2 linked regions of the Ruminococcus albus AD2013 genome follow. The protein of the gene in region 2 binds, or shares a complex with, the protein of the main gene of each other region. Links are inferred from orthologs where the notes say so. Each region holds a gene or a part of one and is shown on either strand. Other genes may lie near its edges.

Evidence for each region.
Region 1: the proteins of tsaD (region 2) and tsaE are in contact, whole or in part, in a crystal structure (PDB 6N9A), measured with the Thermotoga maritima proteins. The link is inferred for Ruminococcus albus AD2013 from one-to-one orthologs. Residues at the interface, in WP_004082750.1 of Thermotoga maritima: Cys10, Asp11, Arg49, His50, Leu82, Gly84, Gly135, Gly136, Glu154, Thr155, Leu156, Asp157, Asp158, Ser159, Glu162, Asp165, Lys166, Arg169, Leu170, Tyr175, Lys213, Thr214, Leu217, Tyr218, Gln221, Arg222, Asn324; in WP_004082108.1 of Thermotoga maritima: Leu37, Gly38, Lys46, Lys57, Val59, Lys60, Ser61, Thr63, Phe64, Thr65, Leu66, Met67, Val69, Pro71, Tyr82, Arg83, Leu84, Asp86, Asp88, Phe89, Asp93, Ile128, Asp130, Glu131, Arg134.

The regions. Positions count from the first base shown.
Region 1 is NZ_JAGS01000001.1:650,530-656,918, reverse strand. Bases 1-2,961 are described here. They hold tsaE (tRNA (adenosine(37)-N6)-threonylcarbamoyltransferase complex ATPase subunit type 1 TsaE), read right to left. Parts: upstream 1,732-2,961; coding sequence 1,270-1,731; downstream 1-1,269. Other genes in these bases: N773_RS0102790 (DUF3810 domain-containing protein), read right to left, coding at 1,746-2,945; tsaB (tRNA (adenosine(37)-N6)-threonylcarbamoyltransferase complex dimerization subunit type 1 TsaB), read right to left, coding at 597-1,298; N773_RS0102805 (hypothetical protein), read right to left, coding at 333-521; rpiB (ribose 5-phosphate isomerase B), read right to left, coding at 1-293. In the rest of the region: N773_RS0102785 (formate--tetrahydrofolate ligase), read right to left, coding at 2,964-4,634; N773_RS0102780 (hypothetical protein), read right to left, coding at 4,792-5,205; N773_RS0102775 (hypothetical protein), read right to left, coding at 5,527-6,294. UniProt on the Escherichia coli protein: Required for the formation of a threonylcarbamoyl group on adenosine at position 37 (t(6)A37) in tRNAs that read codons beginning with adenine.
Region 2 is NZ_JAGS01000001.1:3,067,464-3,078,063, reverse strand. What follows is about bases 3,454-6,439. They hold tsaD (tRNA (adenosine(37)-N6)-threonylcarbamoyltransferase complex transferase subunit TsaD), read right to left. Parts: upstream 5,462-6,439; coding sequence 4,445-5,461; downstream 3,454-4,444. Other genes in these bases: rimI (ribosomal protein S18-alanine N-acetyltransferase), read right to left, coding at 6,246-6,439; N773_RS0113730 (GNAT family N-acetyltransferase), read right to left, coding at 5,491-6,231; N773_RS0113740 (IS3 family transposase), read left to right, coding at 3,487-4,341; N773_RS20290 (helix-turn-helix domain-containing protein), read left to right, coding at 3,454-3,490. Also shown: N773_RS0113765 (MarR family winged helix-turn-helix transcriptional regulator), read left to right, coding at 1-17; trxA (thioredoxin), read left to right, coding at 23-331; N773_RS0113755 (NAD(P)/FAD-dependent oxidoreductase), read left to right, coding at 336-1,250; N773_RS0113750 (IS1182 family transposase), read left to right, coding at 1,461-2,999; more of N773_RS20290, read left to right, coding at 3,053-3,453; more of rimI, read right to left, coding at 6,440-6,680; N773_RS0113720 (class I SAM-dependent methyltransferase), read right to left, coding at 6,674-7,204; hisC (histidinol-phosphate transaminase), read right to left, coding at 7,210-8,277; N773_RS0113710 (MBL fold metallo-hydrolase), read left to right, coding at 8,518-9,327; N773_RS0113705 (LacI family DNA-binding transcriptional regulator), read left to right, coding at 9,472-10,464.

The sequences.
Region 1 (6,389 bases), 2.4 Mb from region 2 along the record:
TGAGCTCTAGTATACTTAGCCGAAAAATAATCCGAACAGCAAGCAGCCCTTATGCCCTTTACCTTATTTGCCGCCATAGACATTCCAATACCTGTGCCGCAGATAAGTACAGCCATTTCGCACTCACCGCTTGTGACCTTAGCGCATACTTCCTGAGCCTTGTCAGGATAATCGCATTTTTCGCCTTCCTGAACGCCCAGATCAACATATTCCACGCCTATCTCATCCAGATATGCAAGTACCTCTTTTTTAAGCTCGGGACCTGCATGATCGCAACCAATTGCAAGTTTCATAGTAGTTTACCTCCACATTTTGATTTTAGATACATTTTCTCAAATGTCCAAATCTTCCCTTTTCCTCTTTTTCATATTTCCAAACAACATAAAGAATTCAATTAAAGCCATCACATGAAGAACAATCGATATTATAAGAAATTCTTTTCCATGCCCCTTTAACAGAAGGCAAACCGTCGCCGATAAAAGCAATGCATACGCATAAAACGGGTCGATAAATCTCTTCATAACAACTCCACCTCAATATAAAATATCCTGTACCACAATTCAAATTTATTGAACTGTCCGCAGGACAGATCGCGTTCAACTGTCGCGGTGAGCCTTGTCTTTTTCAGCCTTAGTCGCCTGAAGATAGGACACTGCCAGTTCATCAGCACTGCACATAAGCGTCGGATCATCTTCGACCGCAAGACAAAGCGACGATGCTCTTTGCAGAACACAGTTCAGCGGAGCTGTACGCACATTGTCAGACTCAGCAAAACGACCTGCCTTTATCTCCTCGGCACAGTCACCTACCAGCATGACATTTCCGCAGAAGCCTATCTGCGAGAAGAATTCGTCCTCACCGCAGACCTTATCCTCGGTCATACGTATGATCTTTCCGCCGCTGCTTTCAAATGCCGCAGCGTAGATTATCTTAGGGCGAGCTCTCATCACTGAGAATATCTTTCCCTCAAAGCCCACACAGTTGTAAGCCAGCGCCAGTAAAGTCGATACTCCTGCCGCTTTGATGTTCGGCGCACCCATGCAGATGCCCTTAACAGCACCAACGCCTATCCTGAGCCCGGTATAAGAACCGGGTCCGTTGGCGATTGCGATGCAGTCAATGTCGGGATAGTCAATTCCCGTTTCTTCCAGAGCGCTCTCCACCATCGGCAGTATCACCTGCGAATGTGTAAGCTTAGTAAAAACCGTCTTTTCCCACAGCAGTCGTGCTCCGTCACTTATTGCAACAGAAGCCGTTTTGCCGCTTGTATCAATAGCTAATATTTTCAAATCTGTCATCTCCGCCGCAGGTCTCGATGGTGAGCTCTCTCTCATCATCGGATATCCTGTTTATCGTTATCCTGATACAGTCATCGGGCAGGTCATCGTCTATATTCTCCGACCATTCCACAGCCAGTACCGTATCCTCGTCCATATAGTCGAAAAATCCCGTAGTTTCCAAATCTTCCCCGGAGGTTATACGGTACATATCAAAGTGTATCAGGCTAATTTTGCAGCCCTTTTTTCGGTACTCGTTTACAAGAGCAAAGGTAGGCGAAGTCACTTCGTCACCAAGCCCAAGCCCATCTGAGATACCGCGTGTTATCGTTGTTTTTCCTGCACCGAGCCCGCCGCGGTAGGCGATAACCTCGCCACCGCGCAGACGTTTGCCTATCTCACGTCCGAGTGCGATAGTCTGCTCAGGAGAGGAAGTCCTGAAAGTAAAGTTCAATTTATCTCAACTCACTATTCTTCACCGACGAACTTGTGCTCGCCGTAATAATTCAACATAAGATCAACCATTCTGCAGTAAGATTCGAGACCGTCCTCAACTCCGTTAGCCTGCAGAGAAGTCTCCATAGCCTTTTCGCTAACTTCACTGACACTTTCGCTTTCAAACACTGTGTCTTCGGCTTCTTCCACTGACTCCCAGTATGCACGGTTTCCGTCGATATCTGCCCATACCTCGTCACAGATGGCATTATCAAATTCAACCATTGTTTCTTCGTCACAGTACTCAAATATCTCATTGCGAACATAGGTCAGCGCCGAAAGATAACCGGAATACCTATAATCCACATTATCACAGCGGTCACAGGCAACAAAAGCGATGAAATTCGCTTCTTCTTCCCTTATAAAGCCCTTCGTATGGGCAAGTTCGTGACAGATAGTGTTCGGCAGCTTCGCCTTGTACATATCAGTGTTGTAGTTTGCTTCCATCGAAAACGGGAAATAAATCCCCATAAGATCCATCTGGCTCATAAAAAACGAGCAGTAAATGGGTTTGGGGTGAACTTCATATCCGCCGAAGTTTACAAACTCTTCTTCCAGACCCTCGATAGCATCCCGTGCTGTATCGTCGGTATCCGCAGTCAGCACAAATCGACCATCTTCATCACGCTGCACCTTTTTTGAAAGCACGTTAACCTGAGAGACTATGCGGTATCCTAGCGCTTCCAGTTCTTCATGGGTGTGCTCTTCTGTACTGATATCGTTCAGCTTTTCAAATGTAGAAGTATGATACAGTATAAAGCAGTTCAGCGTTTCTGTACCAAGGATAAATACCAGTATCCATCCGTAAATAAACCCGAATATCCTTGCAACTTTCCCACGCCTGCCCTTTTTGATAATAAGCAGAACGATCATCACTATAAGTGAGAGAGGTATACCGAAAACAGCTATCGCTATCAGCAATTCTCCAAAAGAGAAAGGCAGCAGTGAAGTCACACGGCCGTAGGTCTGTGCCCACAGCGGGTATATCCACTTCTGGTAAAAATCGCAGAATGGTGTGCTTTTCCATGCAAGCACATTCAGCAGCACGAAAACAACCGTGCTGCCGATGAGCCATTTAAGTTGTGTGTGCTTATGTTTTTTGTCCGCTTTATCGGACTCATTTACGTCAACGCCCTTTGCTGTCACTTCTTCGGGTATGACTTTGGTTTTCATTTCGCACCTCTGTATTTATCAGAACAATCCATAGATATTGCCCTTATTGTCACAGTCGATATTATTGGCAGCAGGCACCTTGGGCAGACCCGGCATGGTCATGATATCACCTGTGTAAGCTACAACAAATCCTGCACCTGCCGATACTCTCAGATCGCGGACAGTTATCTCAAAGCCCTCGGGCTTGCCAAGCTTGGTGGGGTCGTCAGAAAGCGAATACTGTGTCTTTGCAACACATACAGGTATCTTGTCGTAGCCCAGTTCATTGATCTCTTTCAGTGCCTTTTCAGCCTGAGCGGTGAAAATAACACCGTCAGCACGGTAGATCTCCTTAGCGATCACGCCCAACTTTTCCTTGATAGGCAGCTTTTCATCATAAAGTGGCTTGAAGTTGCTCTCGTTATTTTCAATGGTAGCAACTACCTTTTCAGCCAAATCAGTACCGCCCTTGCCGCCGTTTGCAAATATCTCAGCCAGTGATACCTCAACACCCATCTCAGCGCAGGTCTTTTTGATAACTTCGATCTCAGCCTCCGTATCGGATGCAAATCTGTTGATAGCAACAACAACAGGCACACCGAACTTCTTCATGTTCTCGATATGTGTCCTGAGGTTTACGATACCATTTTCCAGTGCGGGTACATTTTCAGCAGTAAGATCTGCACGTGCAACGCCGCCGTTGTATTTCAGCGCACGGATAGTCGCAACCAGAACTACACAGCTGGGCTTGAGTCCTGCAAAACGGCACTTGATATCAAAGAACTTCTCAGCGCCAAGATCGGAACCGAAGCCTGCTTCGGTAATAGTGTAATCAGCCAGTTTCAGGGCAAGCTTAGTTGCTCTTACAGAGTTACAGCCGTGAGCGATATTTGCGAAAGGACCGCCGTGTATCAGCGCAGGATTGTTCTCCAATGTCTGCACGAGATTAGGCTTCAGTGCATCTTTAAGCAGTGCCACCATAGCGCCGCAGCCGCCGATATCCTTAGCGAAAACCGGCTTGCCATCGGTGGTATAAGCAACAAGTATACGCTCGATACGCTTTTTAAGATCTTCAAGATCAGCCGCCAGACAGAGTATAGCCATTATCTCAGAAGCCACGGTTATCTGGAAAGAATCCTCTCTCGGTATACCGTTGACTTTAGAACCCAGACCGATGATTATATCTCTCAGCGCTCTGTCATTCATATCAAGACATCTCTTGAACATTATCCTTCTCTGGTCGATATGCAGAGGATTGCCCTGCTGCATGGAGTTGTCGATCAGTGCACAAAGCAGATTGTTAGCCGCAGTAATAGCGTGCATATCTCCAGTAAAATGGAGGTTTATATCTTCCATAGGAACTACCTGAGCATATCCACCGCCTGCAGCACCACCCTTTATGCCGAACACAGGTCCGAGGGATGGTTCTCTCAGTGCGAGTATTGAATTCTTGCCAATAACGTGCATAGCCTCATGCAGACCTACCGAAATGGTAGTCTTTCCCTCACCAGCAGGTGTAGGGTTTATGGCAGTAACAAGTATCAGCTTACCGTTGGGCTTATCCTTTGTCTTTTCATAAAGAGATTCTGAGAGCTTAGCCTTGTAATGACCGTAAGGTTCATATTCCTCCTCTGTTATCCCGAGTTTCTTGGCGATCTCGGAAATTTTCAGCATTTTAGCCTGCTTGGCTATCTCGATATCTGACAGCATTGCGATCAGTTCCTTTCAAACAAAAATATTACATACACATTATATCACACAGCGCTGTAAAATGCAAGTAAAAAATATAACATAAACTCTATAATAAAAAAGTATATCTCCATTCATCCTCTGATAAGATCCCCCTCTTTTGTTGTCCTAGGATTTCCTATGTCAGTATCACAACATAACCGCTGTCTTTGTCAAGCAGTGCACCATTGGGAAAGTTCCCGTTTATCCAGTAAAGTTCTGCGTTCTCGAATTCGTCCCGCTTGCTTTCATCTATCCGAGCATTATCACAGAACCAGTCAATACCCTTTATCTCGTTTTCGCTTTCATCTTTCACCCTTCTCTCATCGCATATACCGCCATAGTATTTGGCATAACTGTCTATCGTCCTTTCATCAGTGCGGAATGACAGACATGATGATGCATGATAATCTTGTGCTATCATACAACCACGAGTAATGAATGAATAATCCTCGCATTCATCGGGAAGTCTTTCAGGCAAAAGATTTTTGTAATACTCCGCATTCTTGCCGTAGACACCATGCGCGTAATCCAACCTTTTTATACTATACATACTTTTTGTATTCTTAAAATTTAAAAGCACCAAGGAAGGCAGATATATCCCCGCTAAGCACAAAAGCAAACCTGCCCTCAAGGCATTTATAATCTTCGTTCCGTTATTAATGTATCTGGCTTTCTGATATACTATTTTAGTAACGATCATACACACGATCGAACCTAACAAAGAATAAAACGATATCCCGATCGTATATACACTCATATAAAACCACAGAGGAAACACGATATGCAACACAAGTATCAATTTATTCAACTTCTTTAATCTGCTTTCCTTCATCGTCGTTGTAGCCTCTCTTTTGCAACTTGTGTTATTTTATCACTTTGGTTCATCTATCGTTATAACCACATACCCGCTGTCTTTATCAAGCAGCACACCTTCGCGAAAAATCCCATCTATCGAATAGATCTCAGCATTTTTGAACTTTTCAAACCATTTATCTTTCCCTTCACCCCATCTGTCTACTAATCCGGATCTTGACAAAAAACCATCGAGCGCAACCTCTGTTTTTTCAAGCTCTTCTTCAATACTTATATCATCTATATCATCGTAAAGAGCACCATTGTATTTCCTTTCACAAAAACCGGCATAGTATTCCGCATACTTCTCTATAGTTTCTTCATCTGTGCGAAACATCAGACGAGATCCGGGATAGAAGTCATACATACCACCCTGAGTCAGATATTCATAGTCATCACATTCATCGGGAAGGTTTTCTGGGAAAATCTTTTTGTAATACTCCAGTCTTTCTCCGCTAAATCCGTACACCCCATGAGCGTAATTCAGCCGTTTTAAAATGTACATACTTTTTGTATCATCAAAATTATTGATCACTATCGACGGCAGATATACCCCCGCTAAACACAAAAGCAAAGCTATCCTCAAAAAGATCAGTATTATCACGCTATTTTCTATTTCGCTGTCATTATTATAAAATTTCCACGTAGCGATCATAAACACGATCGTACCTAAAATGCAATAGAAAGAAATTCTTGATGTGTTTATACCGACAAGCCACGCAGGGAACACAAAAAAGGTCAGCACAAATACTATTGCGTTCAATATCTTAAATTTATTTTCTTTCATAATCGTTGTCTCCTATCTTTCTTGATTTGTATTATATCACACTCCAAACTGTTTGTCAATAGTTTTTTATTGTTTTTCGATATTATTTTTTTGCT
Region 2 (10,600 bases):
GTACTGAAAAGGAGTGATTGTTATGGCAGTAATTAAGGTAACAACAGCAGATTTTGAAAATGTGGTACTGAAGTCCGACAAACTTGTTCTGGTAGATTTTAACGCTGACTGGTGCGGTCCCTGCAAGATGCTTGCACCCGTGCTGGAAGAGATAGCAGCTGAACGCGAGGATATAAAGGTAGTAAGCGTAAACGTTGATGATGAGGGCGATCTTGCTGCTCAGTTCGGTATATCTTCCATACCCTGCCTTATCGCTTTCAAGGACGGCGCAGAAACAAAGCGCAGCATAGGTTTCCGTGGAAAGGGCGCTATCGAAGAACTTTTGAGGTGATACTATGAATTACGATGTAGTTATCATAGGTGCAGGTCCTGCGGGCATGACAGCCGCAGTTTATGCAAGACGCGCAAATAAGACAGTGCTTCTGCTTGAAGCTGCAAGCTTCGGAGGACAGATCGTAAATGCTCACAGCATCGAGAATTATCCCACTGCACCCCATATCTCGGGATTTGACTTTGCGATGCGCCTTTACGAGCAGGCAACTGCACTGGGAGCCGAGTTCGTATTTGAAAAGGCTGTAAGCATCGAGGATAAGGGTGAGTACAAGCAGGTCAACACCCCTTCCGCAAGCTACCATGCAGGTACTGTCATAATAGCGACAGGTTCCGATAAGCGCAAACTGGGTGTTGCCCGCGAGGACGAACTTCTCGGCAAGGGTGTAAGCTACTGCGCTACTTGTGACGGTGCTTTCTTCCGCGGTAAAACAGTTGCTGTGGCAGGCGGAACAAGAGTCGCACTTGAGGACGCACTTTATCTCGCTGATGTTGTTGAGAAAGTATACCTTGTGCATAAGCTGAACAGTTTTCGCGGCGCTGAGGCTGAATACGAGCGTCTGAAAGAACGTGAAAATGTTGAGATACTTCTTAACAGCGATATAACTGCACTGAAAGGCGAAAACGCTCTGGAAGCTATCGAGATAACTGCAAAGGACGGCAGTGTGCGTGATATAAGCGCAAGCGGTCTGTTCGTGGCAGTTGGCAGAGTGCCAGAGAACCAGAATTTCTCGTCAGTGATAGACCTTGATGACAAGGGCTATGCAGTTGCGGGCGAAAACTGCCTGACCAAGACCGAGGGCATATACGTCGCAGGCGACAACCGCGTCAAGGAAGTGCGTCAGCTTGTAACAGCCGCCGCAGACGGCGCAGTTGCAGCTATGGCAGCAGTAAAGTACCTCAATGAGAAAAAGGCATAACTTAACCTCATATACGAAAAGCTCGGAGAAAACCTCTGTTACTGAACCGCACCAGTAAAAACGTACAATGACAAAAAGAGGGGGCTGTTGCAGCCCCAACAAAGAAAAAGACGCCTGACACACCAAAAAGGTAGTGCCAGGCGTCTCATTTTGTGGTATAATGTAATTGCAAATATAACATCAAACCAACGAAAGGATTGTACCACAAAAATGAGAAATTGTCAAGTGCGTCTTAACATGAATTATGAGATCTACATCGAAGAAAGCTCACCTGTCAGAGTATTGAGCAATGTTATAGATGAGATCTATCAAAAAGAAGAATACACGATAGTAAGCAAGTGGAATGGCGCCATACCCGAGGATATCATGATGAAGATACTCATCTACGGCTACATGAACGACTCTTTTTCAAGCCGTAAGATTGAACAGCTCTGCAAAAGGGATATCCATTTCATGTGGCTTCTCGATGGCTTTGGAGCTCCGGATCACAGCACTATCTCAAGATTTCGACAGAAAATGGGAGAACAGATTGAGCGTGTGTTTTACGCTGTTGTAAAGTATCTTTTGAATATGAAAGAGATAAGCGGTAAGAACCTGTTCATTGATGGCACCAAGATCGAAGCTAATGCAAACAGATATACATTCGTCTGGAAGAAGTCTGTATCCAAAAACGAACAGAAACTGCGAGTAAAACTGCCTGAGATACTTGATGAGATAAATTATGCTTATGGTGTGAGATTCCCCGAAAATACGCCAGTTTCGGATATGATCGGTACACTTTCTTCACTTATGATAAAATTTGGTATTGAACGAGTTTACGGAAAAGGACATCATAAATCAGTATATCAGAAAGCACTTGAAAAGCTTGAGGGATATCAGCAGAAAATACAACAGTACGAACAATATAACAGCCTTTTTGACGGAAGAAACAGCTTTTCAAAGACAGATACCGATGCAACATTCATGCACATGAAGGAAGACCATATGAGAAACGGTCAGCTGAAACCCGGATACAACATACAGGCTGCGGTGGAAGGCGAGTATATTGTAGGTATAGACGTTTCAAGCGAACGGAGCGATGTAAATACGCTGATCCCGTTTCTTGAAAAGCTTAACAGTCTTGAGTTGTTTGTATTGAAAAACATCATCTGTGATGCAGGATATGAGAGCGAGGAGAACTATCTTTATCTCAGATCACATAACATGACCTCATATATAAAACCCGTAAATTATGAGCAGAGCAAAAAGCGGAACTTCCGTACAAAATACGGCAGACCCGAGAATATGGAATACCACGAACTTGGCGATATATTCGTATGCAGGGCAGGAAGGATACTGTGGCGTATCGGTACAAAGCATGAGAAAACGAAGACCGGATTCATTTCGGAGAAAGCACTGTACATATGTGAAAGCTGCGAAGGTTGTCCCTACAAACAGAATTGTACAAAAGCAAAAGGAAACAAGACGCTTGCTATATCGCATAAGTTCAAAGAACTGAGAACAGAAAGCCTGGAAAATATAACGACCGAATTCGGAAGACAGCTCAGAATGAACCGAAGCATACAGGCTGAAGGCGTATTCGGAGTGCTGAAACATGATCACGGCTTCAGAAGATTCCTGTGCAGGGGCAAAAATAACATCAGAACGGAGTTCCTTTTGCTGGGACTTGCATACAACATAAAGAAGCTTTTTGCTAAGATCTCAGAAAACCGACTTGGAATTTCTCTTTTTGAACTGAAAACGGCATAAAAACCAGCAGAACATAACACCCCCGAGTCCTCTTTTTTGAAGAGGGCTTGGGGGTGTGCGCACTGAAACAGCTTATTTCACCAGTAAATATGTTTTTTTACTCTGATGTTCGGATATGGTTAGAGGGTGCTGCGATTGCAACACCCCCTTTTGTTATGACAAGAAGTTACGGACGCATACAACAGTACGAAAAAGAGATACTTGAATTAAAGAAACAAGGATTGACATTAAGACAAATTGGAGAACGGCTTGGCTTCTCACAAAAACAAGTACATAATTTCATCACCCGGTATAATGAGAAGCAAAGAAAGTTAGCTGCCGGTATTGTTTTGAGAAGGAAAGGTCGTCCGTCAAAAAACGATAAGTACACCGAGACAGATAAAGTCAATGAGCTGAAATATATCATAGCTCGTAAGGATGCGAAGATCAAAGCTCTTGAAATGGAGAATGAACTTATGCGGGATTTTCTCTCGCTTACAGAAAGGAAGTGAGACCGGAAGTAAAGCACCGAGTTATCTATCGTCATAAGGATAAGTACAGCATAAGCGAGATGTGTAGGATACTTGGCGTGTCAAGAAGCGGTTATTATGGCTTTGTTAAACGCATGGACAAGCCTGCAAGGGATCTGGAGCTGTCAGAACTTATTCGTGAATGTCAGCAGGAAACTAAGCAGACATATGGTTATCGTCGTGTAGCTATATGGCTTGAACGCAAAGGCATTCATCATAACCCAAAGACCATTCTGCGTGTTATGAACAAATACAGCCTTCTTTCTGTTGTCAGGAGAAGAAAATACTGCAATTACAGTCATGCTCTGCACAGATACGATAATCTGCTCAACAGAGATTTCCACGCGGACAGACCTAATCAGAAGTGGGTAACCGATATTTCCTACATAAAGACTGCACAGGGATTTCTGTATCTCTCGGTCATCAGAGACCTGTATGACCGAAGTGTAGTTGCTTACAAGACATCGACGGTTCAGAACATAAACCTTGTTCTGAACACGATTAAAGCTGCCAAGAGAAAGGAAAAGGTCACCGGGGAGTTGCAGCTCCACAGTGACCAAGGGTTTCAATACACTTCACAACCGTATTTTAACCTAACCAAAGCATACCACATTACGCCGTCAATGTCAAGACGTGGAAATCCATATGATAACGCTTTGGCTGAAAACTTTTTCTCCATTTTGAAAACAGAATGCATTTACAGGACTAAGATCAAGACATTCGCCGAAGCTAGACATCTCATTGATGATTATATCTATTTCTACAATCATCAGCGTATACAACTCAAAACAAAACTGACTCCGCTTGAATTGCGAAGCCAGTTCGTTGCTTGATTTAATTTGCCATAGGGGCTTTTTGGTGATGTACGCACAATGTGGTGCGGTTCATACAGGAGTTTTCTCCGAGCTTGATTTTTATGTCATATAGATGATAGCGTTATTCGGATATGGCATCAAGTGAAAGTGTGGCGATTCCGTTGAGCGAACCATCGGCACGTTTTCCTGCCAGGAAGTCGTAATAGCCCTGACAGGATATCATAGCACCGTTATCGCCGCAGTATTTAAGCTCAGGCATATATACCTTGAACCCGCGCTTATCGCATTCCTTTTGCAGAAGTTCTCTTACGCCCGAATTTGCCGAGACGCCCCCTGCAAGACCTATGGTCTTGTAGCCGAGATGTTCAGCGGCAAGCATGGTCTTGTCCACCAGTGCCTTTGCAACAGTAGCCTGAAAAGAAGCCGCCATACCCTCACGGTCTATGGGTACACCTTTCTGTTCGGCATTGTGTACAAGGTTTATCACCGCGGTCTTCAGTCCCGAAAAGCTGAGGTCGTACTCACTGCCCTGCACGCGGGGCTTGGGAAGATCATAGGCTTTGGGGTCGCCCAGTTTTGCGGCGGCATCGATGAACTTTCCGCCCGGGTATTCATAGCCCAGAGTTCTCGCTACTTTGTCGAAACACTCTCCTGCCGCATCATCTCGTGTTCTGCCTACAACATGGTAGTGGGTATAATCCTTTACTTCAACTATATGGGAATGCCCGCCCGAAGCCACAAGGCAAAGATATGGCGGTTCAAGGTCGGGGTGAGTGATGTAGTTTGAAGCGATGTGTCCCGCGATGTGGTGCACAGGCACGAGGGGCTTTTTGGTGCTCATAGCAAGTCCCTTGGCAAAACTTACACCAACCAGAAGTGCGCCTATCAGCCCGGGTGCATAGGTAACAGCTATTGCATCGATGTCATCCATGGTGCAGTTTGCTTCTTCCAGTGCGGCTTTTGCCACCCATGAGATATTTTCGGCATGGCGGCGCGAAGCTATTTCGGGCACCACTCCGCCGTACAGCCTGTGTTCATCTATCTGTGAAGCGACGATGTTTGAAAGCACAGTCCTGCCGTTTTCGGTAACGGATATGGCTGTTTCGTCGCAAGAGCTTTCTATTCCTAAGATCTTCATATTATCCTCCGTATTGGGCATCAGCCCGTTCAGCGTTTATGTATGACACAGCATTCCGCTGTTTTGCAAAAACCGAGTTTCTGCGCAAGTCCTGCCGAACCTGTATTTTCCGAATGGCAAGCCCATACAGGTGTTCTGCCGCTTTCAAGTATGTCTTCGATAGTTTTCGCCGCCGCGATAAAGGCAAGACCTTTCCTGCGGTGTGCGGGATCAGTTTCAACGCCTATATCGACTTCTATTCCGCTTACCGCAGCTGAAAAAGCCCATGCCGCAGGTCTGCCATCAAATGTTACACAGTAGCCTGTTCCTCCCGCAAGGAAGTTTTCGGTGCTTTCCCATGAAAAGGCAGGAACGATACGTCCCGCCATCTGTGAAATCAGCCCGCTGTCCAGCTTTTCAAGTTTGTAGCCATCGGGCAGAAAATACTCGGGCGGTGTTGACTTTCTGTACTCAAAGAAAAGTCTGCCGCTGACAGCAAACTCCTCTCCGAACTTTTCTGCGATAGCGTTATCAGCAAACAGCACCAGTCGCCGACCGCAGTTCAGCATAAGTTCTTTTATACTATTTATAAAGGCATCGTCAGCCGATCCCGCGATATGACCGAAACCGCAAAGGTGATGAAACAGCACAGCCTTTCCGTTGGTATAGATATCTCCCGCCTGTCTGCCCTCGGCGAGCGACAGGGGATAAATCTTCCCGAAAGGGATATTTTCGGCGGTTTGAATAAAATCACAGTAACTGTTTTGTGGTATCTTCCTGAATACAGTCATGATTCACCTCATGTTCAGGTGCTTTGTTTAGTCATTATAACGGCATTTTCAGTCGGGTCGTCATAAAAATTCTTGCGCACTCCCGCCTTTTCAAAACCCAGACTTTCATAAAGCGCAATCGCTGCCGAGTTCGACTCTCTGACTTCAAGCACCCAGCTTTCGGCTTCGGTAAGTAATGCAAAAATCTCTGCGAACATCGCCCGCGCTATGCCTCGTCTGCGGTATTCGGACAGAACGCAGATATTGTTTATCTCGGCTTCTCCAGCAATGTACCAGCAGCTGAGAAATCCCGCCGCTTTGCCGTCCGCATATGCAAGCAGAGTGCGGTCATTCGGATTTGTCAGCTGTGCCCGACAGACTTCCTCGCTCCAGGCTTCTTTCAGGCAGGCAGCAGAAAGTGCCGCTGCTTCTGCCACGTTATCCTCTGTCATGGGTACTATTTTCAGCATGGCTTTTCTCCTATCAGCAGATATGAACCCTCTGACCGCAGTATCTTTACCGCGACATTCTCAAAGCCTGCCTGCCTTGCTTTTTCTCTCAATGCGCGGGGAGGTGTCCCAAGACCTGTATCATTGTCAAATGTGAATAAGCACACAAACCGTCCGCCATCCTTCAGCACTCTGAGGATCTCGGTGAGAGCGGCTTTTTTGTCTTTCCACAAAGGCGGAGTATGGAGCGTGGTCACGCAGTCAAAAAAATTATCGAAATAGGGTAGTTCTTCAATATTCGCCTGACCCATCAGTGCTATTTCGTCGATACTTCTGTCTCGGTCAGCGGCAGATATATCCACCCCGTAAAGGTCAAGCCCTTTATCGCTGAGTTTTTGCAGCATGATATCGCTGCCCAAACCGATATCCAGCAGTTTTCCCCCTTCGGGCGCATTTATGTATTGCCTTACAGCAGCATAGTGTTCATTTTCTTCCTTTCGCCTGTTCATCGCATTTTTCAGCTTGACGGCGTATTCAAGAAACATAAAGTTCACCTGCTTTCGATACACTCCTTAACAGCGGCGATGAGCTTATCCATCTGTTCGTCCGTGCCGATGGTTATTCTCAGCCATTTGTCGATAACGGGTTTTTTGAAGTAACGAATGAATATGCCTTTTTCTCTGGTGTAGGTGAATATCTCCTCGGCGGGGATATCGGGGTGCGAAACAAACAGGAAATTTGTTTCGCTGTCGGTGACTTTGAAGCCCATCTCCCTGAAAGCCTTTGCTGAACGGTCGCGGGTAGCCTTTATTTTTTCAACAGTATCGCGGAAGTATTTCTCATCGTTAAGGCTTGCGATACCTGTTTCGATAGCCAGCTGATCCAGTGGATAGCTGTTGTAGCTATCCTTGACCGCATGCATATAGCTGATAAGCTCGGGTTGTGCGAATGCCATGCCAATCCTCATGCCAGCCAGCGAACGTGACTTGGAGAATGTCTGGGTAACTATGAGATTATCGTACTCCTTGATAAGTTCAACGCAGCTGTAACGTCCGAAATCCACATAAGCCTCATCGATGATGACAATTACATCGCGGTTGTGTTCAAGCAGGTCGATGATGAAATCCTTGCCCACGCCGATAGCAGTGGGTGCATTTGGGTTGGGTATAACAACACCGCCGTTTTCGGGGTAGAAGTCCTTAACATTTATAAGGAAGTCGCCGTCAACAGGCTTGGTCTCATAGGGTATTTTCAGAAGCTCACACCATACAGGATAGAAACTGTATGTTATATCGGGGTAGAATATAGGTTTATCCGAGTTGAAGAATGCTCTGAAAGCCGTTGCGAGCACATCGTCCGAGCCGTTGCCGCAGAACACATTTTCGGGAGCGAGCCCGTATCTTTCCGCAAGGGCGGCTTTCAGCGGCACAGCGTCTGCGGAAGGATATTTTTTCAGGTCGAAAATATCCTTTTTGCGCAGGACTTCCTGCACACCCGCCGAAGGGGGATAGGGATTCTCGTTTGCATTCAGCTTGATTATGTTCTCGTTTTTAGGCTGTTCGCCTGCCACATATGGCTCGATGTTTATCAGGTTTTTTCTCCAAAGTTTTTCGCTCATTTAAATGCACTCCTTACAATTCGGGCATATCTTAATTTATTATATCACAACGATGTTCCTCTGTCAAATTCAGCATAGTAAAGTATTACCATGCTATCAACATAAACAGTATATCACGCTTCGGCATATATGTCAATAGGCAGACTTCTTTTTTGTGAAAAAAGTGCACCGCTTTTTAACTTGACATCATAGCACTAATATGATATCATCAACATACACACGAAAGGAGAACAAATGATAATGAAGATAGTAACTCTTGTTGAAAATACCTGCGGACATGAGGGCTGTATCGCAGAACACGGATTATCGGTATATATCGAAACTGAAAAGCACAAGCTTCTGCTGGACTGCGGGCAGACAGACGCAGCAGTAAAAAATGCCGAAGTTCTCGGCATAGACCTGACTGCGGTGGATACCGTCATACTCAGCCACGGGCACTACGACCATTCGGGCGGGATAATGCCGTTTTCGCGGATAAACAATACCGCGCAGATAATCATGCAGAAGTCCGCCGCCGAGCCCCATTATAATGGTGAGCGGTACATCGGTATCGACAAAGATATCTTAGCTCTGCCGAATGTACGCCTTATCGAAGGCGATGTCAGACTTGATGATGAACTTTTCCTGTTCAGCGGGATAACAGGCAGAAGATGCTATCCGCAGGGCAACAGAAAGCTCCTGCGTGATGAGGGCGGCGAGAAAGTGCAGGACGATTTCGCCCACGAACAATGTCTTGTTATTGAACAGGAGGGCAAACGCTGGCTGCTGTCGGGTTGTTCGCATAACGGGATACTGAATATCCTCGACAAGTATAAGGAGATATTCAGCGGCGTTCCAGATTATGTTATCACAGGTTTCCACATGATGAAAAATGACGGTGAGCACACCGATGAAGAAAAAGCTGTCATCATGCAGACAGCCCGAGAACTTGTTCAGATGGATACCGTCTTTTACAGCGGACACTGCACAGGTATACCTGCATTTGATTTGATGAAGACCATAATGGGCGATAAACTTATTGCCCTGCACAGCGGCGAAAAAGTGATATAGAGTGAAAAGCACCGTAGTTATCATGCGGTGCTTTTTCAGATTAAAATATTAGTTTTCAGATGTAAACATTTTATGTGTCATATTTACTTTCGCTGAAAGATGTGGTATAATATATGAAATCAATATCATATCAGGAGGTGCGGTATGAATATTTCGGAATTTGCCAAAGAAGCAGGTGTATCGGTATCGGCAGTCAGCAGATATTTCAACGACGGCTATCTTTCAGATGATAAACGCGCTCTGATAGAAGCGGCTATCGAGAGAACAGGCTATGTGCCGAGTTATTCAGCACGGACAGTGCGTTCAAAGGTGACAAAGCTGGTAGGTGTCATACTGCCTAAACTTTCCAGTGAAAGTATAGCAAGGATAACCGAGGGCATAGGTGAGGTGCTGGGCGAGGAAGGCTTTGAACTTCTTCTGGTGAATACGTCCAACGACTATAACCGCGAGATAAGTTCACTTGAACTGTTCAGGCAGAACCGCGTAGACGGAGTTATACTTCTTGCAGGTGTCATAACCGACCTGCATCGTTCACTGCTTGCCAAGATGCGAGTACCCACAATAATAGTCGGCCAGAAGCTTAAAGGCTTCAATTGCGTATGTCACAACGATCTTGGCGCGGCTTATAACATGACGAAACTCATGCTTGACAAGGGCGCAAAACGTCCTGCTTTCATCGGCGCGAACCCCGAGGATATGGCGGCGGGAAAAGACCGCAGAATCGGATTTGAAAAAGCCGTCCTCGATGCGGGACTTACTCTTGATCCGAAATTCTGCGAGATAGCGAGATTCAGCATGGATTCGGGCTACGAAAAAGCAAAGCATCTGTTTTCGGGCAGAGAAAAGCCCGACTGCCTGTTCTGTGCAACGGATAATATCGCCGCAGGTGCTATGCTGTACTGTCGCGAGAACGGTATCCGTATCCCCGAAGACCTTATGATCGGTGCGGTTGGAGATTCGCGCTTCGATAAGGTGCTTTATGTGTCGCTGTCATCGGTGCATCTCCACTATAAGACCGCAGGCAGAGAAGGTGCCAATATGCTTCTCGCTGAAATGAAAAAGACCAGCGAGGTACATCGTATAGTTCAGCTGGAGTATGATATCATAGAAAGAGAGTCAACAAACCGTATTGGCTGAAATATACAAAATCGAATATGAAACTGTGTGAAACTTACCGAAAAGATGTCCCCAATTCTTAATATATGCCAATAGACAAGTACAAGAAACTATGCTATAATGATACTACGATATGAAAACGGTATCACAAATACAC